3 regions of the Aminobacter sp. MDW-2 genome follow, and region 1 is predicted to be linked to each of the others. Evidence: predicted binding sites of a transcription regulator. Region 1 holds the regulator's gene; each other region holds the start of a gene.
The links. Region 1 encodes LexA, which represses DNA repair genes until DNA is damaged. Its sites were predicted from a motif close to TGTTCNNNNTGTGTTCNG; they were not measured.
Positions count from the first base shown of each region.

Region 1 (9,582 bases):
CTGCCCGTCGCCGACGCCCTGGCGCGCCTGCTCGACGCTGCCGAACCGCGCGGCACGGAAACTGTCGGCCTTGCCCAGGCATCAGGCCGCGTGCTGTCGGCTCCACTACACGCCCTGCGCACCCAGCCGCCCTTTGACGCCTCCGCCATGGATGGCTACGCCGTCCAGGCCGCCGACATCGCTTCACTGCCGGCGCAGCTCAAGGTTATCGGCCAGGCACCCGCCGGCAAGCAGTTCACGGGCACCGTCGGACCAGGCGAGTGCGTCCGCATCTTCACCGGCGCACCGGTGCCACAAGGCACTGATACCGTCGTCATTCAGGAGAACGTTCGCGATCTCGGCAATGGCGAGATCGCGGTGCTCGAGCCAACGCTTGCTGGCCGTAACATCCGCGCCAGGGGCCTCGACTTCAAGCAGGGCGACCTCATCCTTGATGCAGGACGTGTGCTCGACCCGGCAGGGCTCTCGCTGATCGCAGCTGCCAATCATCCCAGCGTCGAAGTGCTGCGGGCGCCTCTGGTCGCCATCATCGCCACCGGCGACGAGCTATTGCCGCCGGGCAGCAATCCAGGGCCCGACCAGATCATCGCCTCCAACGCCTACGGCGTCGCGGCGATCGTTCAGTCGGTTGGCGCGCGCGTACTCGATCTCGGCATCGCCGCCGACCGCACCGAGGCAATCTCCGCACTGGTCGCCAAGGCGCTCGCCGCCGACGCCGATGTGATCGTCACGCTGGGCGGCGCTTCGGTCGGCGACCACGACCTCGTTCACCGTGTCCTGACCGATCTCGGCATGGATCTCAACTTCTGGAAGATCGCGATGCGCCCGGGCAAGCCGCTGATGTTCGGCCGGCTCGGCAACAGCCGCTGCGTCGGCTTGCCGGGCAATCCGGTCGCCAGCCTGATCTGCTCGCAGATTTTCCTGAAACCTCTGCTGGCGAAGCTTGGCGGCCGCCCTTATTCGCCCGACATGCGCAACGGCATTCTCGACACGGCAATGGCGGCCAACGACCTGCGCCAGGACTTTGTCCGCGCGATTGCGCGCGAGACCGCTGAGGGTCTCGTCGTCACACCCTACCTGATCCAGGACTCTTCGATGCTGCGCACGCTGGCCGACGCCAATTGCGCCATCGTGCGGGTGCCCTTCGCGCCTGCAGTCGAAGCCGGCAGCGCCTGCCAGGTGATGATGTTGCGCTGAGCAGCACCTTCCACCCTTCACGAAATATCAACAGTTGCGGAACACAACTGGAACAGATAGTGTTTGTTCTGGGTTTGTTTTTCTTCTGATTCCTCGGGGGTGGCGATGCTGACGCGCAAACAACACGAGCTTTTGCTATTCATCCACGAGCGGCTGAAGGAAGCGGGTATTCCGCCGTCCTTCGACGAGATGAAGGAAGCACTCGACCTCGCCTCCAAGTCCGGCATCCATCGCCTGATCACGGCGCTCGAAGAACGCGGCTTCATCAGACGCCTGCCCAACCGGGCGCGCGCGCTTGAAGTGCTGCGCCTGCCCGATTCGATCGCGCCTGGCCTCAACGCGGCGAAGAAGTTCTCGCCCAGCGTCATCGAGGGTAGCCTCGGCCGCAAACCCGAGCCGTCACGCAGCATGTCGGCCGGCAATGACGACGATGTTGCTTCGGCGGTTGCCATTCCCGTCATGGGACGCATCGCTGCCGGTGTGCCTATCGACGCCATCCAGCACAAGACGCATTCGATTTCGGTGCCGCCAGACATGATCATGGGCGGCGAGCATTACGCGCTCGAGGTCAAGGGCGACTCGATGATCGAGGCCGGCATCTTCGACGGCGACACTGTGGTCATCCGCAGCTCGACCACGGCCAATCCCGGTGAGATCATCGTCGCCCTCGTCGACGACGAAGAAGCGACGCTCAAGCGTTTCCGCCGCAAGGGTGCCTCGATCGCTCTTGAGGCCGCCAATCCGGCCTATGAAACCCGCATCTTCGGACCGGACAGGGTCAAGGTGCAGGGCAAGCTTGTCGGCCTGATCCGCCGCTATTGATTGCCGGGGCTGCGTTTCCGCCAGCTCGGCCTGTCCATCCTGCTGCAATCTGTAAGCCGGACTGATCTGCACTGTTGCTATCGTGCCGTATCTGACGGCTCTGCGACGGCGGGTACAGATTCGGACTCACCGTGTGGTCGCAGTCGGCGCTTTCGGGTGCGCCTTGGTTGCCCCGGCAGATGTCTTTGGGGGCATCTCCACTCGCTTGTAGGGTGGCAGGCCCCTCGCCTCGCGCGAAAATTGGCGCTGCGCATGCCACGGGCGGTACGGTTCCGCCACGGCGTGGCGTATCTCGACCGCCCGATCTACGCCAGCCGCCGCGGCTGTGATGAATATCGACGCACTGCCAAGGCGCGCCAGCTCGCGTTTGGTGAGCACGGCCACGCCGGGGCAGACGTCGCTTGCCGTGGCATCGTCGACGACGATGAGATCCGCGTTGTCGCAGGCTCGTGCAGCGGCGCTCGCATTCGCCGCATGGACGATCCGTGCCCCCTCCGGTTGTTGAACCGTGCACAGCTCGCTGTCACAGACGAAGGCGTCCGCGCCGGCAGCGTTTAGTTCTCCAGATACTGGATTGCCGGGTATCGTACCGGCGACATCTGCCTCGGCTGTTGGCTGTGAGCCGGTCTCGCTGGGCAAACGGACAGTCCCGTTCGTTGCATTCGCGGCCGAACGGGCCGGGGTGACGAGTGTTTCCGACGCCAGCGCGCGCTGCCAGTTGTCGACGGTGAACTGGTTCGGCCGGACGCGATTGACGGCCAGCTTGCCATCGTCGACCGGGACGCCGACGAGGCGGCCATCTTCCGAAACGAGAACCGTGGGCGTTTCCGTTTCCACGACCGTCAGCAGCCCAAGGGCCGCGAATGGCAGTGCGGCGGCGCGCAGCCAGGTCGTTGCCGTCGACGCGATGACGAGTGCTGCAGTGAGCAACAATACCGCATGTGACGAGACAAGGCCGACCGCATCGACCGGCGAGCGCTCGGAGAACCAGGTGGCGATGCCAATCATTGCCTTCAGGCCGAAGCCCATCGTGTCGAGGAAGGGGCCGTCGAGTCCAAGCGGCATGAAGATGCCAGCCATGACGGCAAAGGGCATGACCAGGACAGACACAAACGGGCTGACTGCCAGATTGGCGAACAGGCTGAGGGGCGAGACACGTTGGAAATGCCATGCACCAAAAACGCTGGTCGCGAGCCCGGCAATCACCGACGTCGCGGCGAGACCTATCGCAACTGTCGCAAGCCAGCGCCAGATTTTGGACGGCAGCGATCTCTGACCGACCGGCAGCGCCTGCTCCTCCCGCCGGTCCGACCACCAGGCATATGCGCCAACGAGGGCTGCCGTTGCGGCGAACGACATCTGGAAGCTCGGCCCGACGACTTCGTGGGGCGAGATCATGATCACGACAACGGCCGAGATCGCCAGGTTGCGCATGGTGAGTGCTGCGCGGTCGAGCAGCACGGCCGTCAGCATCACCGCCAGCATGATGAAGCTGCGTTGCGCCGCGACCTCGGCGCCTGAAATGAACAGATAGCCACCGGTGGCGAGCAGTGCCGCGCCTGCCGCGTACTTCTTGACCGGCCGGTGCGAGGTGAAGCCGGGAAAGGCGGCGAAGCCTAGCCGCATCAAAAGCATGACCGTGCCTGCGACCATCGCCATGTGCAGACCCGAGATCGAGATGATGTGGTAGAGCCCGGTACGCCGCAGCGCCTCGTTGACATCCTCGGGAATGCCGCCGCTCACGCCGACGACCAGGGCAGCCGCGATTTCGCCCTCCGGACCGCCAATGCGGTCGCGAATGCGCTGGGCAATCTTCTGGCGCACATTCTCGATCGACGCGAATGCACGATCACTGGCCGACAGCGGCTGGGTGGTTGCAGCAAACTCTGGGCCTTTCATGAAAAAGCCGCTGGCGCCGATGCCATCGAAATAGCTTTCGAAGGAAAAATCATAGCTGCCCGGCCGCACAGGCCCGGACGGCGGCATCAGCCTGACATAACCCGTCACCTCGGCCCCCGCCATGACGCCCTCAGGAAGCTTGCGGGCAACGAGCCGCACCCGATCGGGCGTATAACGCAAGACCGGGCGCGCAGTCGCCAGAACGTCGAGCGTCAGCCGCACCCTGCCCTTGTCCAGATTGTCGATTTCGACGACGCGCCCGGTGATGGCAGTCGAGATCTCGGCGCCCAGCATCTTCGTTGCCATGCGTTCGGTCTCGAACTTTGCACCCGCCATGCCGAGCATTGAGGCGGCGAGTGCGGCGAGCGCGTAGTGAACAGGCGGCCGTGCGCGCGTTAGGAAGGCGAGGACGGCCGGTGTCGCTGACACAATGACGAGCGGCGCGAGATCCGGCTCGTTCGGAAGCGCGAAATACACCAGGGCACCAGCGGCCAGAAAGACCGGAAGAAGCAGGAACGCCGCACCGCGGTCGAGTTCCGTTTCGATCGCGGCCAGGGTGGATCGTGCGGTGATCCGGTGACCGACCAGCAATTGCGATCCTTGCCGTAGCCAGGACTTGTGTCCTCGCTGAAACGGCGATGCATCGGCGTCAGGAGCAGCATCTCTCTCGGGCAGAGCTGGTGGTGTCCACGCAACGGCAGGCACAGCCGGAGAGGTCAGCAAGTCGCGCTCGCTGGCTTCTACCACCGGATTGTTACCGGCTTGCCCCTCCCGCATGCGGTCGCCCATCGGGCCTGCCTCTTGCGCCCCAGACCTTCTATGCTACATCAACCGCACACAAACGCCATGCGCCGCCGGTTTTCGGCCAAGCGCCCTGCTTCCCTTGGAAATCGCTATGCCTGTCGTCACCCGCTTCGCCCCCTCGCCCACCGGCTATCTGCACATTGGTGGCGCGCGTACCGCTCTCTTCAACTGGCTTTATTCCCGCCACACCGGCGGCACCATGCTGCTGCGTATCGAGGACACCGACCGCGAGCGCTCGACCGACGCCGCAACTGCCGCGATCCTCGAGGGCCTGACCTGGCTCGGCCTGACCTGGGAGGGTGAGCCGATTTCGCAGTTCGAGCGTGCGCCGCGCCATCGCGAGGTGGCCGAAGAACTCGTGCGCATGGGCAAAGCCTATTATTGCTACGCCTCGCAGGAAGAGCTGACCGAGATGCGCGAGAAGGCGCGCGCCGAGGGCAAGCCGCCACGCTATGACGGCCGCTGGCGCGACCGCGACCCGTCCGAGGCGCCGGCTGGCGTCAAGCCGGTCATTCGCATCAAGGCGCCGCAGGACGGCGAGACGCTGGTGCTCGACCGCGTGCAGGGTGATGTGCGCTTTCCCAACAAGGATCTCGACGATTTCATCATCCTGCGTTCGGACGGCGTACCGACCTACATGCATGCTGTCGTCGTCGACGATCACGACATGGGCGTCACCCACATCATCCGTGGCGACGACCACCTGACCAACGCCGCGCGCCAGACCGTCATCTACAACGCCATGGGCTGGGACGTGCCGGTGATGGCGCATATCCCGCTGATCCATGGTGCGGACGGCGCAAAACTGTCCAAGCGCCATGGCGCGCTCGGCGTCGATGCTTATCGCGCCATGGGCTATTTGCCTGAGGCCCTGCTCAACTACCTCGCCCGCCTCGGCTGGAGCCATGGCGACGACGAGGTGATGAGCATCGAGAACATGATCAGCTGGTTCGAGATCGAGGACGTCAACAAGGGTGCGGCACGCTTCGACTTTGCCAAGCTCGAGGCGCTAAACGGCGTTCATATGCGCCAGATGGACGACAAGAAGCTGTTCGACATCTTCGTTGTCACCTTGCCCTATCTGCCCGGCGGCGATGCCATCCTCGGCGGGCTCGACGACACGCGCAAGGCACAGCTGCTTGCCGCCATGCCGGGCCTCAAGGAGCGTGCCAAGACGCTGATCGAACTGGCTGACGGCGCAGGCTTCCTGTTTGCCCAGCGTCCGCTGCCGCTCGATGAGAAGGCCGCCGGCCTGCTCGCCGGCCCAGCCAAGGATATCCTCAAGGGCGCGCATGCGGCGCTCGCGACGGTCGCTGCCGCCGACTGGACGGCGGCCAATGCAGAGGCCGCGATCCGCGAGTTTGCCGGCCGCGAAAATCTGAAATTGGGCGGCGTGGCGCAGCCTTTGCGGGCCGCCCTGACGGGCAAGAGCACTTCCCCCGGAGTGTTCGATGTGCTCGCCGTTCTAGGGCGCGACGAAAGTCTAGCCCGCATTTTTGATCAAATCGATTAGGTCAGCAGTGCTTTCCTAGTTTTGCATTGAAATGAGGCTGTTGCGGTGCAACATTGCGGCAACAGGTCAATTTGAAAGCAGCGGGAAAGCTGGGAAGCGAGTTCAAGCGTTCCGGGCCTAATGGGTTGCCTTGTTATGACGATTGCGCCGCGCAAGGCGGCAACTCAGCACTAAGGAGTATGCGATGACTGATTCGACCGCCAAACTGGAGTTCCGCGGCCAGACCCACGAGTTCAAGGTCCGCGGCGGAACGGTCGGACCAGATGTGATCGACATCGCATCGCTCTACGCAACGACCGGCGCATTCACCTACGACCCGGGCTTCACCTCCACCGCAAGTTGCGAATCGGAAATCACCTTCATCGACGGCGACGCCGGTGTCCTGCTGCACCGCGGCTATCCGATCGACCAGCTCGCCGAGCACGGCGACTTTCTCGAAGTTTGCTACCTCCTGCTCTACGGCGAACTGCCGACCAAGGCGCAGAAGGACGACTTCGACTACCGCGTCACGCGCCACACCATGGTGCACGAGCAGATGTCGCGCTTCTTCACCGGCTTCCGCCGCGACGCACACCCGATGGCGGTGATGTGCGGCGTGGTCGGCGCGCTGTCGGCCTTCTATCACGACTCGACCGACATCTCCGATCCGCACCAGCGCATGGTCGCCTCGATCCGCCTGATCGCAAAGATGCCGACGATCGCCGCGATGGCCTACAAGTACCACATCGGCCAGCCGTTCATTTACCCCAAGAACGAGCTGAACTTTGCCGCCAACTTCCTGCACATGTGCTTTGCCGTGCCGTGCGAGGAGTACAAGGTCAACCCGGTGCTGGCCCGCGCCATGGAGCGCATCTTCATCCTGCACGCCGACCACGAACAGAACGCCTCGACCTCGACCGTGCGCCTCGCCGGCTCGTCGGGTGCCAATCCGTTCGCCTGCATCGCCGCCGGAATCGCCTGCCTGTGGGGCCCCGCACATGGCGGCGCCAATGAAGCAGCGCTCAACATGCTCAGCGAGATCGGCCACGTCGACCGAATTCCCGAGTTCGTCGCCCGCGCCAAGGACAAGAACGATCCGTTCCGCCTGATGGGTTTCGGCCACCGCGTCTACAAAAACTACGATCCGCGCGCCAAGATCATGCAGAAGACCACGCATGAAGTGCTGGGCGAGCTCGGCATCAAGGACGATCCGATGCTCGACGTGGCAATGGAACTCGAGCGCATCGCGCTGACCGACGAGTATTTCATCGAGAAGAAGCTGTATCCGAACATCGACTTCTATTCAGGCATCACGCTGAAGGCGCTGGGCTTCCCCACCACCATGTTCACCGTGCTGTTCGCGCTTGCCCGCACCGTTGGCTGGATCGCGCAGTGGAAGGAAATGATCGAGGATCCGCGCCAGAAGATCGGCCGTCCGCGCCAGCTCTACACCGGCGCCACCGAACGCGACTACGTGCCGATCGCCAAGCGCTGAGCCTTTCAGCGCCGCGTTCGTTCAGGCGCGCGGCGCCGTCGCAGCTCGAAGCTGCGAACGACTTGAAAAACACCCGCCAGGCCATTGCCTCGGCGGGTGTTTTTCATTTCGTGATGTGTTTGAGAACCGTTTCTGCAGCGATCTCGCCCGACGACCGTTCGGTCGCCATGCGCCTGGCAATTTCGGCAAAACCGTCTTTCTGCCAGCGTCGAAGGGCGCCATCCTCGAACAGGCCTTCGACATAGCGCGCCATCCATTGCGGGCGCACATATTCGTTGTAGTTTTCCTGCACGACCGGCCTGTCGGCAATCAAGTTGGGCAGTGCAGCACTCCACACCGTGACCATGCTCTGGATCATCCGCGCCAGCGTGTCGAGTTTGTAGGACGACAACATCGGCACACCCGCAAGCGCGAGTTCCAGCGACACCGTGCCCGATGCGATCAGGGCTGCGTCGGCTTCGCCAAAGGCCTGCCACTTGTGCTGCGGATCGAGGATAATCTCCGGCTTTTGCTGCCAGGTGGAGACAGCCTCTTCGACGAGGCCGGTGACATGCGGCACCGTCGGCAAGAGCAGCCGCATACGATGGCCGCGTGCGCGCAGGATCGAAACGGTCTCACCAAATGGACCGATCAGGCTGCGCACTTCGCTGCGGCGCGATCCCGGCAAAAGTAGAAGCGTCTTCTCGCGGTCAGGCGCCGGATTGGCCTTTCCCTCCTGCATCGCCGCGGCAATGGCGATGCCCGGATCGGTCGCCAGGCGATGGCCGACAAATGTACCATGTGGGCCGCCCAGGCGCTCCAGTTCGGCCGGCTCGAACGGCAGGATGCACAGCACCTCGTCGACATGCGGCTTCATCGCCTTGGCCCGCCCCGGTCGCCAGGCCCAGACGCTCGGGCAGATGTAATGGATGATAGGAATGGTGGGATCGAGCGCCCGCACCTTCCTGGCAACGCGCAGCGAAAAATCCGGGCTGTCGATGGTCACAAGGCAATCCGGCTTTTCGGCCGCGACGAAACGGGCGGTCTGGCCAATCCGCCTGATCAGGCGCGGCAGGTCGCGAATGACCGCCGTCAGTCCCATCAATGCGATCTCGCTGGCATTGAACAGCGGCGAAAGGCCAAGCTCCTGCAGATGCCGGCCGCCAGTGCCGACAAGCCTGACCTCGCGCCCGCTCAAGCGCTGCAGCGCCTGCACCAGATCGGTGCCGAGCAGGTCGCCCGACTCCTCGCCCGCGACGATGGCAATCTTGAGCGGTGGCTGGGTCATCGCTCATTTCCCTCGCCGGACAGGCCGATGACGAACAAGCCGAGCCTGTCGGCGCGTTCGACCACCTCGCCATAGTCGAGCACCAGTGAGCGTCCGGCCTCAATGCCGATCCCGGCAAGCCCCGCTGCATGCGCAGCATCGACCGTTGCTGGGCCGATTGTCGGCAAGTCCGCACGCAGTTCCTGGTTCGGCTTGGCGCATTTCACCAGAACGCCGCGCTTTCGCCCGGCAATGCGGCCATTGTCGCGTAGCTCGCGCACGCGTTCGAGCAACAGGTCTGTGCCCTCGATGCCTTCGAGTGCGATGGCGCGCCCGCCGATGGCAACCGCCGCCTGGCCGATATCAAGCGCACCGATCGTGCGTGCGGCCTCCTGGCCTGCCCGAAGGTCGTCCCAGTCACTCTGCTGAGGCGCCAGCGCCCCCATGCTGCCGGCCACGGCCAGCAGCTCCGGAACGACCTGATGTGCGCCGACGACCTTGATACCGTTGTCTTCGATCGTCTTGACCAGGATGCGCAGCAGGCCGTCGTCGCCGCGGGCAAGCGCTGCAAGCGCGCGCGGCAGGACACGCAGCAGGGCGATGCTGGGGCGAATGGCCCGCCACACC
Region 1 covers NZ_CP060197.1:4,031,265-4,040,846, forward strand. Annotated here, with positions in the region: gene glp (gephyrin-like molybdotransferase Glp) at 1-1,197, shown strand, start outside; gene lexA (transcriptional repressor LexA) at 1,303-2,019, shown strand; gene H5P29_RS19920 (ComEC/Rec2 family competence protein) at 2,146-4,509, opposite strand; gene gltX (glutamate--tRNA ligase) at 4,808-6,235, shown strand; gene gltA (citrate synthase) at 6,420-7,709, shown strand; gene lpxB (lipid-A-disaccharide synthase) at 7,813-8,976, opposite strand; gene H5P29_RS19940 (LpxI family protein) at 8,973-9,582, opposite strand, start outside.

Region 2 (9,582 bases), 120 kb from region 1:
TGAACCCTCCGGGACCGGCTGGTTCCAGGCAAAAAGAGGCAATTTCCTATGGCGAAGATCAAGGTGGCCAAGCCCGTCGTCGAACTCGACGGCGACGAGATGACCCGCATCATCTGGCAGTTCATCAAGGACAAGCTGATCCACCCCTATCTCGACATCGACCTCGAATATTACGACCTCGGCATCGAACACCGCGACGCCACCAACGACCAGGTGACCATCGACGCTGCCAACGCCATCAACAAGCACGGCGTCGGCGTGAAGTGCGCCACCATCACGCCTGACGAGCAGCGCGTCGAGGAGTTCAAGCTCAAGAAGATGTGGAAGTCGCCCAACGGCACGATCCGCAACATCCTCGGCGGCACGATCTTCCGCGAGCCGATCATCATGAAGAACGTGCCGCGCCTGGTTCCGGGCTGGACCAAGCCGATCATCGTCGGCCGTCATGCCTTCGGCGACCAGTACAAGGCAACCGACTTCAAGTTCCCGGGCAAGGGCAAGCTGTCGATCAAGTTCGTCGGCGACGACGGCCAGGTGATCGAGCACGACGTGTTCGACGCCCCGGGCGCCGGCGTGGCGATGGCCATGTACAACCTCGACGAGTCGATCCGCGAATTCGCCCGCGCCTCGCTGAACTACGGCCTGCTGCGCAACTATCCGGTCTATCTGTCGACCAAGAACACCATTCTCAAGGCCTATGACGGCCGCTTCAAGGACATCTTCCAGGAGGTCTACGAGAAGGAATTCGAGGCCGAGTTCAAGGCGCGCAAGCTCTGGTACGAACACCGCCTCATCGACGACATGGTGGCTTCGAGCCTGAAGTGGTCGGGCGGTTATGTCTGGGCGTGCAAGAACTATGACGGCGACGTGCAGTCCGACACCGTGGCCCAGGGCTTCGGCTCGCTCGGCCTGATGACTTCGGTGCTGATGACCCCGGATGGCAAGACGGTGGAAGCTGAAGCTGCCCACGGCACCGTCACCCGCCACTACCGTCAGCACCAGAAGGGCGAGGAAACCTCGACCAACTCGATCGCCTCGATCTTCGCCTGGACCCGTGGCCTCGCCCACCGCGCCAAGCTCGACGACAACGCCGATCTGAAGCGTTTCTCCGAGACGCTGGAACGCGTCTGCATCCAGACGGTTGAAAGCGGCTTCATGACCAAGGACCTGTCGCTGCTGATTGGCCCCGACCAGCCCTGGCTGTCGACCACCGGTTTCCTCGACAAGATCGACGAGAACCTGCAGAAGGCGATGGGCTGATCTGCAAAAAGACAAGGCCGAACCCAGTGCATGCCGTTCATGTGACGTTTGCGACCGCGAACTATTCACAGGCCAGCAAATTGCTAGCAAAGACGGCATGCCGGTTCGGCCTTGATACCGTTGTCTACACACCGGACCATCCTGTGCTGCGCGATTTGGCGCAACGTTACCCGGCCATAATGAGCGCACGACGCGGTGCGGGCTATTGGCTCTGGAAGCCATTTGTCATCATGGATGTACTGAACAGCGTGCCGGATGGCACGCTGGTTCTCTACACCGACATCGCCATGACATTCATCGCCGACCCCGCGCCGCTCATCGCGCTGGCTGAAAAACACCCTGTTTGTCTCTTCCAGATGGGCAGCGCGATGCTGCAGTCGACATGGACAAAGCGCGATTGCTTTGTCGAGCTGAACGCCGACACCGATGAGTTCTGGTCGCTGCCGCAACTCGTAGGCGGCATTCAGCTTTACCGGGCTGGGCCGGAAGCAAGGCAGTTTGTGTCACGCCTTTCCGAAGCCATGACAAGCGAGGCATGTCTCACTGATGCCCCGAACATACACGGGCTTCCGAACCTGCCTGGCTTCGTCGACCATCGACATGACCAGTCGGTGCTGACGATCCTTGCGAAGAGACACAACGCAGCGCTGTTTCCCGATCCGTCGCAGTTTGGTCCATGGCAGAACGAGCCAGGCGAACAGCCATTCGGCGAGACAGTCTTTCTCCATCGCCGGCGGAACCAGCCGCTCCACAAGTGGGTGATCCGGCGGCTTCGCCGTCAATATACCGGTGGCCGCGAGTTTATCTGACGACCGCCGGATTTCCCTGCGCCCCCAACTCAGGCCAACGGCAGGTGGATGTCGGTCAGGAGCTCTGATGGCGCCACGTCGCGCGGGTTGTTGAGGTATTCCTCGAACATCAGCGCGTCGCGCAGTTGGCGACCCGATTTCGGCAACCATTCGGCATAGAGCCATTTGTAGGCCATGTGCATCTCGGCATACGGCCCCTTGTGGCGCAGCACGGCGTATTCGCCGCCCTGGATGGCGCGGCGCTCGAGCGGTGCGGCGGCAGGTGCCGACGCATCGGCGCTGACGCAGGCGACCGAGCGCAGTCTGTCCTCGGCAACGAGATCGGGGTCGTCGAGATAGATACCGATCATGCGCATGTCGGGCCGCGCCTGGCCGCGGGCGTAGAGCGTGCCGAACAGCTGCTCGAAGGCCTTGCCGATCTGCATGTAGGAGCCCTGATGGGGAACGCCGACGAGGCTGGTGTCGGATATGGTGCGGATCTGAACGTCGAACATGTGGGAAGCCTTTCCTCTGTGGGTTTCGAAGAGCTTGTGGCTTCCCTCCCTCCGGTAGCGCGCCGGCGGCATGCCGTAGACGGCCTTGAAGATGCGGTTGAACGACTGGACGTTGGGATAGCCGGACCGTTTCGCAATCTCCAGGACAGTCAGATCCGTCCCCACGATGTCGCCGGCGGCGCGGTGCAGCCTGAGGCGCTTGACCGTGGCGGCAGCCGTTTCACCGTAGATGGCGCGGTAGATCCTTTGCCAGTGGTAGCTCGACATGCAGGCGATGTCGGCCAGGCAGTCCATATCCAGCTCCTCGTCGAGATGCGCGTGGATGTGAGCCGAAACCCTTCTCAGGCGGGTTTCATAGACTGCCCATGCCGTTTCACCGTTCATGCCAAACCCTTTGCAAATCGATCGGCCGGACAGAAACATAGCCTGATTTGACAAATCCTGCTGAGTTCAAACCGGAGGTCCCGCACGCCTGCCGCATGACAATCCCCCAGGCCAGTGGGATAGCGGATGAGGACTGGAAGCGATACAGCTTGAGATTGCAGGCAAACAGCGTTCAGGGGCCAAGCCGATGCTGCATCACGTCGAAATCTATGTGTCGAACCTGGAGAGATCGCATGCCTTCTGGGCGTCTCTTCTCGCGCAGATCGGCTATGAGGAAACCGGGCGCTGGAACGATGGCTTCACGCTCGCCCACGGCAACCATGCCTATTTGACCTTCGTCCAGGTGGCCGAGAAGCACGCCCATCGGCCCTATCACCGGTCCGGCGTTGGCCTCAATCATCTGGCCTTTCGCGTGGAAGACAGGACGACCGTCGACAGGCTCAGGCAGGTCTGCCGGGACAACGGCATTCCCTGCCTCTATGACGAGCGTTATCCCTTCGCCAATGGCGGCAGCGACTATTACGCACTGTTCATCGAGGACCCCGACCGGATCAAGGTCGAATTTGTCGCTGCTTTTGAAGACTGATCCGCTGAAGACTGATCCGCCGGCCAGCGACCTGGACGTCGAGACGGCCAAATGAAAAGGGCGGGTGCCGAAGCTCCCGCCCTGTCGATTCCTCAGCCTGATCCAGGATCAGCCGGCCATTGCCTGGGCGACAGCCTCGACAGCCTCGTCGGCCTTGGTGGCGTCGGGGCCACCGGCCTGGGCCATGTCCGGACGGCCGCCGCCGCCCTTGCCGCCAAGGGCTGCGGATGCGACGCGAACCAGGTCGACGGCACTGAGGCGGTCGACGAGATCGGCCGTGACAGCCACGACAGCGCTGGCCTTGCCATCTTCCGACACGCCGATCAGCGTCACCACGCCCGAACCGAGGCCGGCCTTGCTTTCGTCGGCCAAGCCCTTGAGGTCCTTGGGGTCGACGCCTGACACAACTTTGCCGAGATACTTCACGCCAGATATCTCGCGCACCGCATCGGCGGAACCGCCCTGCCCGCCACCCATGGCGAGCCGCTTGCGCGCTTCGGTCAGCTCGCGTTCAAGCTTCTTGCGTTCATCGACCAGGGCTTCGACACGCGTCAGCACGTCGGCGGGCGACACCTTCAGTGCTGCTGCGACCGTCTTCAGGCGGCGGTCCTGCTCGTCGAGGTGACGACGCGCCGCCTCGCCGGTCAGCGCCTCGATGCGACGCACGCCGGCAGCGACGGCGCTGTCGGAGACGATGCGCACCAGGCCGATGTCGCCGGTGGAGCGGACATGGGTGCCGCCGCACAGCTCGACCGAATAGGGACGGTTGGCCTTGGCACCATGCAGGCCGGTGCCCATCGAGACGACCCGAACCTCGTCGCCATATTTTTCGCCGAACAGCGCCATCGCGCCCTCGGCAATGGCATCGTCGACGCTCATCAGGCGCGTGGTGACGGGGCTGTTCTGGACCACGATCTCGTTCGACATGCGCTCGACTTCCTCGAGCTCCTCGGCCGAGATCGGCTTGTTGTGCGAGATGTCGAAGCGCAGGCGCTCAGGCGCAACCAGCGAGCCCTTCTGCGCGACATGAGTGCCGAGCACCTCGCGCAGCGCCTCGTGGATCAAGTGGGTTGCCGAGTGGTTCGACCGCAAACGCGTCCGCCTGTTGTGGTCGACCTTGAGCTCGACGGCAGCGCCCGTCTTGAGCTTGCCCTTGGTGACCTTGCCGTAATGAACGAACAGGCCGTCGGCCTTCTTCTGGGTGTCGGTCACCTCGACGGCGAAGCCTTCGCCTGAAATGGTGCCGGTGTCGCCCATCTGGCCGCCCGACTCGCCGTAGAACGGCGTCTGGTTGACGACGATGGCGACGATGTCGCCCTCGTTCACGGCATCGACAACGGCGCCGTCCTTGAGCAGCGACAGGATCACGCCTTCGGCCTGCTCGGTCTCGTAGCCGAGGAATTCGGTGGCGCCGGTCTTTTCGCGGACGGAGAACCAGACGACCTCGGTCGCAGCCTCGCCGGAGCCCGCCCAGTTGGCGCGCGCCTCGGCCTTCTGCCGCTCCATCGCATCGGTGAAGCCGGCGAGATCCACCGAAATGCTGCGCTGGCGCAATGCGTCCTGCGTCAGGTCGAGCGGGAAGCCGTAGGTGTCGTAAAGCTTGAAGGCGGTTTCGCCGTCGAGCATGTCGCCCGAGCCCAGCGTCTCGGTGGCGTCCGCCAGCAGGCCCAGGCCGCGGGCGAGCGTCTTGCGGAAGCGGGTCTCTTCGAGCTTGAGCGTCTCGGTGATGAGTGCTTCGCCACGGACGAGCTCGGGATAGGCCTGCCCCATCTCGCGGATGAGTGCGGGCACCAGTTTCCACATCATCGGCTCCTGCGCGCCGAGAAGCTGCGCATGACGCATGGCGCGGCGCATGATGCGGCGCAGCACATAGCCACGGCCCTCATTCGAGGGCAGCACGCCATCGGCGACGAGGAAGCAGGACGAACGCAGGTGATCGGCCATAACGCGGTAGGAGGCGACATTGCTGTCATCCGGGCCACGGCCGATCGCCGAGGACGCGGCATCGATCAAGGTGCGGAACAGGTCTGTCTCGAACACGGTCTCGACGCCCTGCAGGATCGAGGCCATGCGCTCGAGGCCCATGCCGGTGTCGATGGACGGGCGCGGCAGCGAGATGCGCTCTTCCTTCGTCACCTGCTCATATTGCATGAAGACGAGGTTCCAGAATTCGAGGAAGCGGTCGCCATCCTCCTCGGGGCTGCCGGGAGGGCCGCCCCAGATGTGCTCGCCGCGGTCGATGAAGATTTCCGAGCACGGGCCGCACGGGCCGGTATCGCCCATCGCCCAGAAATTGTCCGAGGTGGCGATGCGAATGATGCGGTCGTCGGTGAAGCCGGCGATCTTCTTCCAGTGGTCGGCCGCCTCGTCGTCGGTGTGATAGACGGTGACGAGCAGCTTGTCCTTCTTGAGCCCGTACTCCTTGGTGATCAGGTTCCAGGCAAGCTCGATCGCCTGCTCCTTGAAATAGTCGCCAAAGGAGAAGTTGCCGAGCATCTCGAAGAAGGTGAGATGGCGCGCGGTGTAGCCGACATTGTCGAGGTCGTTGTGCTTGCCGCCGGCGCGCACGCTCTTCTGCGCGGTTGCGGCGCGCGAATAGGAGCGCGTCTCGAGCCCGGTGAAGACATTCTTGAACTGCACCATGCCGGCATTGGTGAACATCAAGGTCGGGTCATTGCGCGGGACGAGCGGACTGGAGGCTACGACCTCGTGTCCGTTCTTCTTGAAGTAGTCGAGAAATGTCGACCTGATCTCGTTCACGCCACTCATATTGCCGCCTTTGATCGCCGCCCTGAACAGATGCACCCCGCCCTTTGCAGGCGGAAATTGGAACTGGCCTTTTAGCCGCCCACCTTAACCCTGTCCAGAAACACCGGACCGGCAATAGCCCGCAATCCGCCGCCCGATCAGCGAAGCAGTCTTCACAAACGCAAACCGCCGGCACAATGGCCGGCGGTCGCTCAGATCGTCTGTCTTGGGTCTGGTCCGACGTTCGCCGGACCGGCCCCGAATGCGCCTACATCGCGCCAGCTTCGTCGCCGTCGTCTTCCTCGCGCGAGCCGTTCTCGAGGAACTTCTCGGCGATCAGACCGGCATTCTGCCTGAGCAGCTGTTCGATCTCACGCGCCGCGTCGGGATTGTTGCGCAGGAACAGCTTGGCGTTCTCGCGTCCCTGGCCGAGCCGCTGCGAATTGTAGGAGAACCAGGCGCCCGACTTCTCGACAACGCCGGCCTTGACGCCGAGATCGACGAGCTCGCCGGTCTTGGACACGCCTTCGCCATACATGATGTCAAACTCGACCTGCTTGAAGGGCGGGGCCAGCTTGTTCTTGACCACCTTGACGCGGGTCTGGTTGCCGACGACCTCGTCGCGGTCCTTGACCGAGCCGATGCGGCGGATGTCGAGGCGGACCGAAGCATAGAACTTGAGCGCGTTGCCGCCGGTGGTGGTCTCCGGCGAGCCATACATGACGCCGATCTTCATGCGGATCTGGTTGATGAAGATGACCATGGTGTTGGAGCGCGAGATCGAGGCCGTCAGCTTGCGCAGCGCCTGGCTCATCAGGCGGGCCTGCAGGCCGGGCAGCGACTCGCCCATTTCACCCTCGATCTCGGCGCGCGGCGTCAGCGCTGCAACCGAGTCGACGACCAGCACGTCGATGGCGCCGGAACGCACCAGCGTATCGCAGATCTCCAGCGCCTGCTCGCCCGTGTCGGGCTGCGAGATCAGCAGGTTCTCGAGATCGACGCCGAGCTTGCGGGCATAGACCGGGTCGAGCGCGTGTTCGGCGTCGACGAAGGCGCAGATGCCGCCCTTCTTCTGGGCTTCGGCCACGGTGTGCAAAGCGAGCGTCGTCTTGCCCGAGCTTTCCGGCCCGTAGATTTCGATGATGCGTCCGCGCGGCAGGCCACCGACGCCAAGAGCGATGTCGAGGCCGAGCGAGCCGGTGGAGACCGTTCCGATCTCGACAACCTGCTCATTGGCGCCCAGGCGCATGATCGAGCCCTTGCCGAAGGCGCGTTCGATCTGCGACAGCGCCGCGTCCAGAGCCTTGGATTTGTCCACCGAATTATCCTCTACAAGCCGCAATGAATTCTGAGCCATGATACATCACCCCGTGGTCGTCAATGAAGGCCGGCAGATCCGGTACCGATATAATTTTGTATCTGTTTTGTTCTCATTTGGCAAGAGCAGTCAACTTACTGATATTTATGTTTAATCACATGCGTGTTCTTTTTTTGTTTTAAAGCTGCACGTGATGCGATGTCGCATATGGCGCGACACGCCGCCGTGAAAATCCGCCCGCGCCGCGATTCGGTTGCCGCCCGCCTCGCCAGACACTAAGTTCCACGCCCGAAACCTCTGCCGGACACCTGCATCATGACGTCACCCAAGATCCTTGCCATCGGAGGCGCACATGTCGACCGGCGCGGCCGCATGACGGCACCGTTCGTGGCGGGCGCCTCGATCCCCGGCTCGATGAGCGAGGAGGTTGGCGGCGGCGCTTTCAATGCGTTGCGGGGTGCAGTGCGTCGCGGGGCGACCGGCGCCTTGATGTCGGTGCGCGGCGGCGACGCGGCCGGCGACGCCGTGGCGTCGGAGATCGCGACCAACGGCATCGAGGACCTGTCGGCCATCTTCCTCGACCGGGCGACGCCGAGCTACACCGCCCTGCTCGACCGCGACGGCGACGTGGTCGCGGCACTGGCAGACATGAGCCTCTACGAACTTGCCTTCGCCAAGCAGCTCAGGCGCGCCAAGACGCGTGAGGCGATCGCAGGCACGGATGCCGTGCTGTGCGACGCCAACCTGCCCGAAGCAGCGCTGACCAGGCTCGGCGAGATTGCCGACAAGCCGCTGTTTGCCATTGCGATTTCGCCCGCCAAGGCGGTGCGGCTGGCGCCGATCCTCGGCAAGCTCTCCTGCCTCTACATGAACCGGCGCGAGGCGGCGGTGCTGGCTGATGTCGCTGCCGATTCCACGCCCGACGCCTTCGCCCGCGGCCTGCGCGCCACGGGGCTCAAGCGCGGGGTCGTCACGGCAGGCGGAAGCTCGGTCTTTGCCTATGACGCCGCCGGCCTGATGGAGATCACACCGCCTGCCCCACGCTGGATCGTCGACGTGACCGGCGCCGGCGACGCGCTGGCGGGGGCAACGACGGTGGCGCTTCTGCGCGGGCTGCCGCTCGAGCGGGCGCTGCGCGAGGGCATTGCCGCAGCCGTGCTGGCCATAGAAAGTGCCTCGGCGGTGCCCGATCTCGCCCAGGCAGACTTTGACGCGGCGCTGGCCCTTGTGCCGCAAGCCCGGGAAATGGCATGACGCGGACCAAGGAGACCAACATGACGCCTGAAACCGCCCGCCCCTTCATCGACATCCACGCGCCCGTCGCCGCAGCTCTTGCCGCCGGCAAGCCGGTTGTCGCGCTCGAAAGCACCATCATCACCCACGGCATGCCCTATCCCGACAATTCGGCTATGGCGGCCAATGTCGAGAAGATCATCTCGGACGAAGGTGCGGTGCCCGCAACGATCGCCGTCATCGGCGGCCGCATCAAGATCGGCCTGTCGGACGGCGAGCGCGAATCGCTGGCCATGACCGGCGGCGCAATGAAGCTGTCGCGCGCCGACATCGCCTATGCGGTTGCCGAAGGCCGCACCGGCGGCACGACCGTGGCGGCGACGATGATCGCGGCCCATCTCGCCGGCATCAAGGTGTTCGCGACCGGCGGCATCGGCGGCGTGCACAAGGGCGCCGAGAAGAGCTTTGACATCTCGGCCGACCTCGACGAGCTGGCGCGCACGCCTGTCATCGTGGTCTCGGCCGGCGCCAAGGCGATCCTCGACATCGAAAAGACGTTGGAAGTGCTGGAGACGCGCGGCGTGCCTGTTGTCGCCTACGGCTCCGACATCGTGCCGGCCTTCTGGTCGCGCAAGTCGCCCTATGCGGCACCGCTGCGCCTCGACACAGCTGACAAGATCGCCCGCCTGCATGCGACGCGCGCAGCACTCGGCCTCGACGGCGGCCTTTTGGTCGCCAACCCGGTGCCGG
Region 2 covers NZ_CP060197.1:4,150,173-4,159,754, forward strand. Annotated here, with positions in the region: gene H5P29_RS20510 (NADP-dependent isocitrate dehydrogenase) at 49-1,260, shown strand; gene H5P29_RS20515 (hypothetical protein) at 1,302-2,069, shown strand; gene H5P29_RS20520 (GyrI-like domain-containing protein) at 2,099-2,947, opposite strand; gene H5P29_RS20525 (VOC family protein) at 3,135-3,533, shown strand; gene alaS (alanine--tRNA ligase) at 3,642-6,302, opposite strand; gene recA (recombinase RecA) at 6,550-7,638, opposite strand; gene H5P29_RS20540 (carbohydrate kinase family protein) at 7,915-8,853, shown strand; gene H5P29_RS20545 (pseudouridine-5'-phosphate glycosidase) at 8,874-9,582, shown strand, end outside.
Region 2: a site for LexA is predicted at 7,763-7,780, ahead of recA (recombinase RecA). Genes of this name have one in related genera too.

Region 3 (9,582 bases), 2.7 Mb from region 1:
ATGCAGCCGGCTGTCGGCCATTACGGCGTCTTCAACGGCTCACGCTTCCGCGCCGAGATCGTGCCCCGCATCGTCGACTTCATGGCAAGCTATGGCGCATCCGCACGCAAGGCGGCCAAGCCTCGGCTGGTGCGCAAGGCCTGACGGCCGCCGCCCAGCCAGGTTCATCTTTTCCACAGGCAAGGCCCGGTGCAAACGCCGGGCCTTTCTGCGTTCTGTGCGCCTTTTCGGGTACAGGGCACCCTAACTCGTTGAATTCGTGCAGCGCGGCTGGCGAAAGCCGGCTCCGGTTGTCCGGCCGCCGTGCCGTGCGTCTGTTGCACAATTATCGCTTGGCCGCCGCTGCGGTAACCATGTCTGCAATCTGCAGCGAGCTTTGATTGACTCCGCCTGCCCCTCGCTCTTAACGTTTTATTAACGATGTAAATGGGGCGAGCGGGGCAGATGATTTCCGCAGCAGGCGTACGGTGCGCGGCGGGGCGTGCCGGTGTGTTTTTCGGGCTGATGACGGGCGTGGTTTTGTCCGCTGGCGCAGCCTTTGCTGCGTCCCAGCCGATGACTACGGGTGGGCTGACGTCGCAGCCGATCGGCCATTACGATTTCTGCCGCCTCAATCCGGCCGAGTGCTCGATCCGGTCGCGCGACACCGGGCCCGAGCAGATGACAGGCGCGATGTGGCGCAAGATCGTCGCCGTAAACGTGTCGGTCAACGCCGCCGTCAAACCAATGAACGATATCGACATCTATGGCCGCGACGAGGTCTGGACCTACCCCGACAATAGTGAAGGCGACTGCGAGGACTATGTGCTGGAAAAGCGCCGGACCTTGAACCGCGAAGGTCTGAAACTGTCCAACCTGCTGATCACGGTGGTGCGCAAGCCCGATGGCGAGGGTCATGCGGTGCTGACCGTGCGCACCTCCAAGGGCGACTTCATCCTCGACAATCTGACCGATGCCGTGCGCCAGTGGGACGAGACCGGCTACAGCTACCTCAAGCGCCAGTCGAGCGAGAACACCGGCCGCTGGGTGACGATCCGCGAAGGCCAGCCGATGCTGGTCGGCTCGGTCAAGTAGCGTCTCTTGCGGATACGGTAACCGCTGTTCCTTCGTGTTTCGCAGGGCGGCTTGTGGCCAAGTGGTCCTGGCCGCGTCCTCTGGCGAGGCAAAACGGCGGCCATATGCCACCGTCCCGTTAGACTTACCGAGCGGTGAGGTTGAGTTCCGCCAGCGCCGCGGACGCTGCATGTCCGCTGTTCGCTTTCATTGGGCTCGTCTACTGCCTTCACCTCCCTTGCGACAGCCTGAACTGCGCTTGCGGCGCCCCTCCTCTTCCTACGCTGCCTGCGCCATGCGCTCGGCGCTCATGCGATATGAAATCGCCTCGGCGAGGTGAATGCGGCCGACAGTCTCGCTGCCATCGAGATCCGCCAGCGTGCGTGCCACCTTGAGCACACGGTGATAGGCGCGGGCGGAAAAGCCGAGCTTTTCGCTGGCGTCGCGCAACAGCGAAAGCCCAGCGGCATCGGGCGCGGCGATGTCTTCGATCAGGCCTGCGGCGCACTGCGCATTGGTGGTGGCACCTGTGACCCCATGGCGTTCGAGGCGCTCGCGCTGGATCGTCCGCGCCCGGGCGACACGCAAGGCGACATCGGCGCTGGCTTCCGAGCGGCTGCCGCGGATGAGGTCGGAGGCCGAGACCGCGGGCACCTCTATGCGCAGGTCGATGCGGTCGAGCAGCGGCCCGGAGATACGTGCCTGATAGTCGGACTGGCAGCGCGTGCCGCGCAGGCAGCGATAGCCGGGTTCGCCGGCCATGCCGCAGCGGCACGGGTTCATCGCCGCGACCAGCTGGATGCGCGCCGGATAGGTGATGCGGTGATTGGCGCGGGCGATCATGCATTCGCCCGTTTCGAGCGGCTGGCGTAAAGAATCGAGCACCTGTGGTGTGAATTCGGGGAGCTCGTCGAGGAACAGCACGCCGTGATGGGCGAGCGATACTTCGCCCGGCCGCGCCTTCAAGCCGCCGCCGACCATTGCCGCCATCGAGGCGGAATGATGCGGTGCCCGGAACGGGCGCCGGTCGGTGAGCTTGCCTTCCGCGAGTTCGCCGGCGATCGAGGCGATCATCGACACTTCGAGAAGTTCCTTGGGCGACAAAGGCGGCAGGATCGAGGGCAGCCGCGCCGCCAGCATCGACTTGCCGGCGCCAGGCGGGCCGACCATCAAGAGGTTGTGGCCGCCAGCGGCGGCGACCTCGAGCGCTCGCTTGGCGCTTTCCTGGCCCTTGATGTCGGCGAGGTCGGGCAGGTCGCGCGCCGCAGCACGAATGCCGGGTTCGGGTCGGGAAAGTACCTGGGTGCCGCGAAAATGGTTGGCGATGGCAATCAGGCTGCGCGGCGCCAGAATGTCGATGTCGGCACCGGCCCAGGCGGCTTCCGGTCCGCTGGCGGCGGGACAGATCAGCCCCTTGCCCTCGGCATTGGCGCCGATTGCCGCCGGCAACGCACCTGCGACCGCCGAAATGGTGCCGTCCAGCGACAGCTCGCCGAGCACGACATAGGCGGCGAGAGCATCGCCCGGCAGGGCGCCGAGTGCTGCCATCAGCCCGAGCGCAATCGGCAGGTCGTAATGGCTGCCTTCCTTGGGCAGGTCGGCCGGGGCAAGGTTGATGGTGACTTTCTTGGCAGGCATCGACAGGCCGGACGCGTGCAACGCCGCCTGCACCCGCTCGCGGCTTTCGGCCACCGCCTTGTCGGGCAGGCCGACGATCTGCATGCCGACCTTGCCGGGCGCGACCATCACCTGCACGTCGACGGGAACCGCCTCGATGCCCTGGAACGCGACAGTGCGCACGCGCGAAACCATGCTGCCCTCCCTATAGCACCGCGCTCCTTGGGACCGCACGGATGCGCTGTGGCGAATTCATGCACGTTGCTTCCGGCAGGCGGCCCCTCGCCTGCGTAAGCCTCAGCCAAAGACAAGCATAGATTGCAAAGGTGCGCAAGAACAATTCAAGAACATGCACGTCGGCATGGTGCGTTCGGGATACGTTAACCCTGGTGCGCAGCAATCTGCCCTTGCGGCATTAGAGAGAGGGAATATTAAGCGCCGCCGCGCGAAGCTCTGCCCGAAACAGGGGCTATCCACATGCGCAGTCCGTCATCGCGGCACATACGGCGGCGGGCCGTTCTCTGGCAGAGCGACGCCATCATCGCGGGGCTCGAGGCAAGGCTTGAGGCGCAGACGGCGCTGATCCGCGAACAAGCGGCCTCGCTGGCGCACAGCCAGAAGATTTTCGACCGCTCCTCGGCCGCTGCCCGCATCGGCGTCTGGCAATGCAACCTCGCCGACCAGGCGCTGCACTGGACCGACGTGGTCTATGATCTGTTCGACCTGCCGCGTGGAGCACCGCTCGTCCGTGAGGACATCGTCAAATGCTACACCGAGGCTTCCGCCATCGAGCTGCATGCCAAGCGCAGCAAGGGCATTGCGGAGCGCACCGGCTTCGGCCTCGACGCCGAGATCGTGACTGCGAAGGGCAATCGCCGCTGGATCCGCATCACTGCCAGCGTCGAATGCGAGGATGGCGTTGCCGTGCGTATCTTCGGCATGAAGCAGGACATCACCGAAGAGAAGATTCTGGCCGACCAGACCCGCTATCTCGCCGAATATGACGTCATGACCGGGCTCGCCAACCGCAGCCGGTTCCAGACCAAGTTGGCGGAGCTGACGGCCGATGCCGACGATCGGCCTCCGCTCGGAGCGCTGCTGCTGGTCGACCTCGACGGCTTCAAGCAGATCAACGACACCTTTGGCCATGTCGCCGGCGACGAGTGCCTGAAGGAAGTGGCCCGGCGTCTGCAAAACGCCTGCGCCGGCGTCGAGCTCGTCTCGCGCATCGGCGGCGACGAGTTCGCCGTGCTGGTGGGGCCGGAGTTGGACCTTGCGGCGATCTCGGAACTGGCGCGCCAGATCATCGACAGGCTGGGCAGACCGGTCGACCACGGCGGCCGGGCCCTGAAGCTCGGCGCCTCGATCGGCATCGCGATTCATGAAGTGTGCAGCCCCTCGGATCTGCTGGTGCGAGCCGATACCGCGCTCTATGCCGCCAAATCAGCGGGTCGCAACACCTTCCGGATCTTCAAGCCGACCGAGGCCATCGGGGTGAGAAACCCGCGCGCCGCCTGAGGCGCAACTGCGCTTTTGCTGGCGAGCTGGTTTTCCGGCGGGGCCGCCCGAGCCGCCTCCTTCCGAGGCTCGGGGTTGTTCCGGGCCAGGCGGGCTGCTAGGAAGCCGCGAGCCAATCAAGGCGCCCGCGCTTCTCCGCGAGACGAACATGGGTACAGCCAAGTCCGCAGACAGATAGGCCGCAACAACACCAAGACGTTGTTGCGGCGCCCTGCCCCCTCATTTCCTGATCACTGATCGGTCCGGCGCGGTTGCGGGAAATCGTTTCCTGACATCCAGCCGATGTAATCGACAAGCGAAGTGGCAGATCGCCGCCAGATGAAATTCATTTGTGCGGATGAAAAGTCATGCCCAATCGAAACTCTCCCACGTGGAGCCATTCCCTGCCCGCGGCGCTGCTTTTGATGGCGCCCTTCGACATCCTGGCCTCGCTGGCCATGGACATCTACCTGCCTGTGGTGCCGGAGATGCCGGCAATCCTCGCCACCACGCCCGACGTCGTCCAGCTGACGCTGAGCCTCTACATGATCGTGCTCGGCCTCGGGCAGGTGATCTTCGGCCCGATCTCCGACAGGATCGGCCGCCGCTCGGTGCTGCTTGGCGGCGTGCTGCTGTTTGCTGCCGCCTCGTTCCTGCTTGCCGTCACCAGCTCGGCGCCGCTGTTCGTCGCCCTGCGCGTCGTCCAGGCTCTGGGCGCCTCCGCGGCACTCGTCGCCACCTTCGCCACGGTACGCGACGCCTATGCCGAGCGGCCGGAAGGTGCTGTTATCTACAGCCTGTTCAGCGCCATGCTGGCCTGCGTGCCGGCGTTCGGCCCGATCGCCGGCGCGCTTATTGCTCATGGCCTGGGCTGGCGGGCGATCTTCGCCACGCTCGGCTTGCTCGCTGTGTTGGCCATGGTCAATGCGCTTCTGCGTTGGCACGAGACCCGGCCCGAAACGACCCAGTCGCGCCCCGCCTTCCGGGCGATCCTCAAGAGCCCGGCCTTCCTCGTCTATACGCTCGGCTTCAGCGCCGCGATGGGGGCGTTCTTCGTCTTCTTTTCGACGGCGCCACGCGTGCTCATCGATCGCGCCGGCTATTCGCAGCTCGGCTTCAGCCTTGCCTTTGCCACCGCGGCGGTGGCCATGATCGTCACCACGCGCTTCGCCAAACTGTTCGTGGCGCGTTGGGGGATACCCGGCAGCCTGAAGCGCGGCATGGCGATGCTGCTCGCAGGCGCAGTGCTGCTCTGTCTTGGCCAGCTTTTCGGCCAACCCTCCTTCGCGACCTTCATCATGCCGATGTGGGTGATCGCCATCGGTATCGTCTTTGCCGGCGCGGTGACGGCGAATGGCGCGCTCGAAGCGTTCGGCGATGCCGCAGGCACCGCGGTGGCGCTCTATTTCTGCGTTCAGAGCCTGATCGTCGGCCTTATGGGCACGCTGGCGGTGCTCATGCTCGGCGGCGACACAGCCTGGCCGCTCGCCGCCTATTGCGCGGTCATGGCAATTGCGACGCTGTGCGGCCTGAGGTGGTTGCAGGTGGGGTAAGTCTGTGACTCCAGGGGGCCTTGCAGGCCGCCTTTTGCCGCGTCCCCTTGTCAGGGGCGCGGCGCTTGAAGCCGGAGTTGCAGCCATCTCCGCCGGCGGCACCGACGGGATCACGCTGTCCTTGTTATGGAGCCCAGGTGATCGTAACCGCGTCGACCGAGCGGTTGGCGGGGCCGTGAAACACGGCTTCGATGTTGTTGCCATCGGTATCGAACAGGAAGGCTGCGTAGTAGCCGGGATGATAGGCGCGCTCGCCGGGCGCGCCATTGTCTTTGCCGCCCGCAGCAAGACCTGCGGCGTGGAACCGGTCGACGACACTGCGGTCGGTAGCCTGAAACGCAACATGCACGCGGCTGGACTGCTCGCCGGCGTCGACCCACAGCTCGTCGGCGTAGAAATGCGCGCCGCCATCGATGATCGGAATCCCCAGGACGCCAAGCACGGCCGTATAGAACCGCTTGCTTGCCGCGAGGTCGCGGGTGCGCAAATGCAGATGGTCGATCAAACGACCGCGCTTCAGTTCCATTGTCTTGCCTCCATGCTGGTCAACTTCATCGACGTGGGTCGTGATGTCGCCGCAGGCGAAAGGGGCTATTTCGCCCGCTTCTTCTCCACCGCGTCCCAGAACAGCGCGGCGATGTCGGCGCCGCCGAACTTCTTGACCTCGCGGATGCCGGTCGGCGAGGTCACGTTGATCTCGGTCATGTAGTCGCCGATGACGTCGATGCCGACGAGGATGAAACCGCGTTCCCGCAGCGACGGGCCGATGCGGGCGCAGATTTCGCGCTCGCGCTCGGTGAGTTCGGTCTTCTCGGCCCGCCCGCCGGCATGCATGTTGGAGCGGGCATCATGCTCGGCCGGCACGCGGTTGATGGCGCCGGCGGGTTCGCCGTCGATCAGGATGATGCGCTTGTCACCCTTGCGCACGTCCTTGAGGTAGCGCTGGACGATGTAGGGTTCGCGGAACAGCTGGCCGAACATCTCGAGCAGAGACGACAGATTGCGGTCGGCCTCGTGCAGGTGGAAGATGCCGGCGCCGCCATTGCCGTAGAGCGGCTTGACGATGATGTCGCCGAACTCCTTGCGGAAGGCGGCCACTTCCTGCGGATCCTTGGTGATCAGCGTCTCCGGCATCAAGTCGGCGAATTCGGTGACGAAGATCTTTTCCGGGCTGTTGCGCACCCATGCCGGGTCGTTGACGACAAGCGTCTTGGGGTGGATGCGCTCGAGCATGTGGGTGGTGGTGATGTAGTTCATGTCGAAGGGCGGATCCTGGCGCAAAAGGACCACGTCCATCTCCGACAGGTCGGTGCGGACGGGCTCGCCGAGGGTGAAGTGGTCACCCTTGACGTCGCGGACCTCGAGCTTCTCGATCCGGGCAAAGACCTTGCCATCGCGCATCGACAGCCGGTCGGGCGTGTAGTGGTAGAGTTCGTGGCCGCGTCGCTGGGCCTCCAGCGACAGCGCGAACGACGTGTCGCCGGCGATGTTGACGGTGAAGATGTGGTCCATCTGGACGGCGATCTTGAGCGGCATGGACGTCTCCGGCGCGGCTTTCGGTAATCTTGTCGCGCGGGCCGGGCTCCGGTCGCGCTCTGCGGTGACGAGGATGTAGCAATTTGCCGTCCTTATGCAATGGCGGCGGGTGCGAACAAGTTCACCCGATGCATCGGCTGGCCGATGCTAGGTCCCGGAGAGGTTCGTCGCATGGCGCCCGCCGATCATGTCGATGAACAGCTCGACCGCTTCGGCCATGGCCTGCCCGGCCGGCTTTTCGACATGCCATTCGGCAAAGTGGCCGTCGATCCACATCCGGCACAGGCCATAGATGAAGGCGCGCACCGACAGCATCAACGCGTCGGGGGCAAGGGCTGCAGATATTCGGCCGGACGCTTGTCCGCGGGCGATCAGGTCGAGCATGACCAGGCGGATCGCCTCGGTTTCGCCGGTCAGTTTCGGCGAGCCGTGGAAGTCGATCACCGTGCGCGAGGCGATGACGTCGAAGTGCGTCGGATTGGCGAGCGCCCAGGCGAGATAGCCCCGCGCGATGGCGCGCAGGCCCTCGACCGGGTCGGCGTCGCCGGTCGCCGACAGCTCCTGCTGGACCGACAAGGTCAAGCGGCCCATCGCCTGCTCGGCCACCGCCGTCATCAAAGCTGTCTTGTTGGCGAAATGGCGGAAGGGGGCCGCAGGCGAAACGCCGGCGCGCTTTGCGGCTTCGCGCACCGAAACGGCGTCGACGCCCTTCTCCTCGATCATCCCGATGGTGGCGGCGATGAGCTCCTCGACGAGGTTGCCGTGATGATACGCCGCGCGGGAAGAGTTGGTCATGCCTCTTCTAGTAGCGGTCGGCGGGCCGAAATGTAAGCGGCGTAAACATCGACTTGACAGTTCTTTGCAACCGAATGTAAGCAGTGATTACATAGGAGGAAAAATCATGCGGGTCTGGCCCGAAAGCACTTCGAGATGGCCGCCCAGCGGCTGGCGGCTGACAGCCTGGCTTGGCTTGGTCGTGTTGGCGGCGTGCGGCGCTGCTGCCGGCCTGGCAGGCGATCCGGTCGACGGCGCGCGCGTGGTGATCAGGCTCACCGCACGCACCTCACTCATGCTGTTCGTGCTCGCATTCACCGCCTCGAGCCTGGCTTGGCTCTGGCCATCGGCCATGTCGCGCTGGATCAGGGCTAACCGCCGCCATTTCGGCCTGGCCTTCGCCTTTTCGCACGGCGTCCATGCCGTCGCCATCATCGCACTGTCGCAGCTCGATCCGGTGCTGTTCGACGAGCTCACGGCGCCCGCCGCCTTCATCGCCGGCGGCGCCGGCTATCTCGCCATCATCCTGATGGCGGCAACGTCGTTCGACCGGACGGCTGCCGCGATCGGGCCGAAAGCCTGGCGCATCATCCACGGCGGTGGCGCCTGGTTCCTGGCTGTCTTCTTTGTCGTCAATTTCGGGCGCCGGGCGGTGCTGAACCCGGGAATGTACTGGCCTTACATGGCACTGATCCTTGCCGCGATCGCGCTCCGGTTGATGAGCCAATTGTGTGGCCGCAAGCGCGACGTGGCCGGGCAAGGCGCTTAGCTTGCGCGTCAATTTGATGGCTGACTGGCGCCTGGATCCAGCATTTTGGCAGCGCCGGATTGCCATCGCTGAAACCGGTTTCGACGCCGTGTCGAAATCCGGACGGCAAGCTGATTGAATACAATTCCTAAACGCTTTGCTGGCACTGTGCTGCAACAGTTGCAAATATTAGCAGAACAGAGACAAAGCATGCCTATCGGCGTCAGCCATTCGGACAGGGAAACGGCGGATCTGGCCTTCACCGATGCCTTGACCGGGCTGGGCAACCAGCGTCGTTTCTTCGACAAGGTCGAAAGGCTGATCGGCGACCGCGCCGAGGACCCCGCGCCGTTCACCGTCGGCATCCTCGATCTCGACGGCTTCAAGCCGATCAACGACCTGTTCGGACACCGCGCCGGCGACGACATCCTGATCCAGGTGGCGATGCGGCTGCGCGCCGCCTGCGATGGCTATTCGGCGGTGGCGCGTATCGGCGCCGACGAGTTCGCCTTCCTCTACCCGCTGGTGTTCTCAGAGGATGCGGCGGCCGAGAAAGCGCGCATGCTGATCGAAATCCTGTCGGCACCTTACGATGTCGGCGAGCGCACGGCGCGCCTGTCGGCGTCGGTCGGCTGCTCGCTGTTCCATTCGAGCGACGACACCACCGAGACGCTGGTGCGCAAGGCCGAGACAGCACTTTACCACGCCAAGCGCTCGGGTCGCGGCCGCGTCGTCGTCTACACCCGCGAGATGGAGGAGGCGGCCAAGCGCGTCACCCGAATCGAGCAGGCGCTGCGCCGTGCG
Region 3 covers NZ_CP060197.1:877,072-886,653, reverse strand. Annotated here, with positions in the region: gene H5P29_RS04295 (polyhydroxyalkanoate depolymerase) at 1-144, shown strand, start outside; gene H5P29_RS04290 (transglutaminase-like cysteine peptidase) at 445-1,074, shown strand; gene H5P29_RS04285 (YifB family Mg chelatase-like AAA ATPase) at 1,333-2,865, opposite strand; gene H5P29_RS04280 (sensor domain-containing diguanylate cyclase) at 3,148-4,188, shown strand; gene cml (CmlA/FloR family chloramphenicol efflux MFS transporter) at 4,536-5,720, shown strand; gene H5P29_RS04270 (VOC family protein) at 5,845-6,246, opposite strand; gene gshB (glutathione synthase) at 6,312-7,256, opposite strand; gene H5P29_RS04260 (TetR/AcrR family transcriptional regulator) at 7,404-8,051, opposite strand; gene H5P29_RS04255 (ferric reductase-like transmembrane domain-containing protein) at 8,158-8,799, shown strand; gene H5P29_RS04250 (bifunctional diguanylate cyclase/phosphodiesterase) at 8,989-9,582, shown strand, end outside.
Region 3: a site for LexA is predicted at 3,003-3,020, ahead of H5P29_RS04285 (YifB family Mg chelatase-like AAA ATPase). Genes of this name have one in related genera too.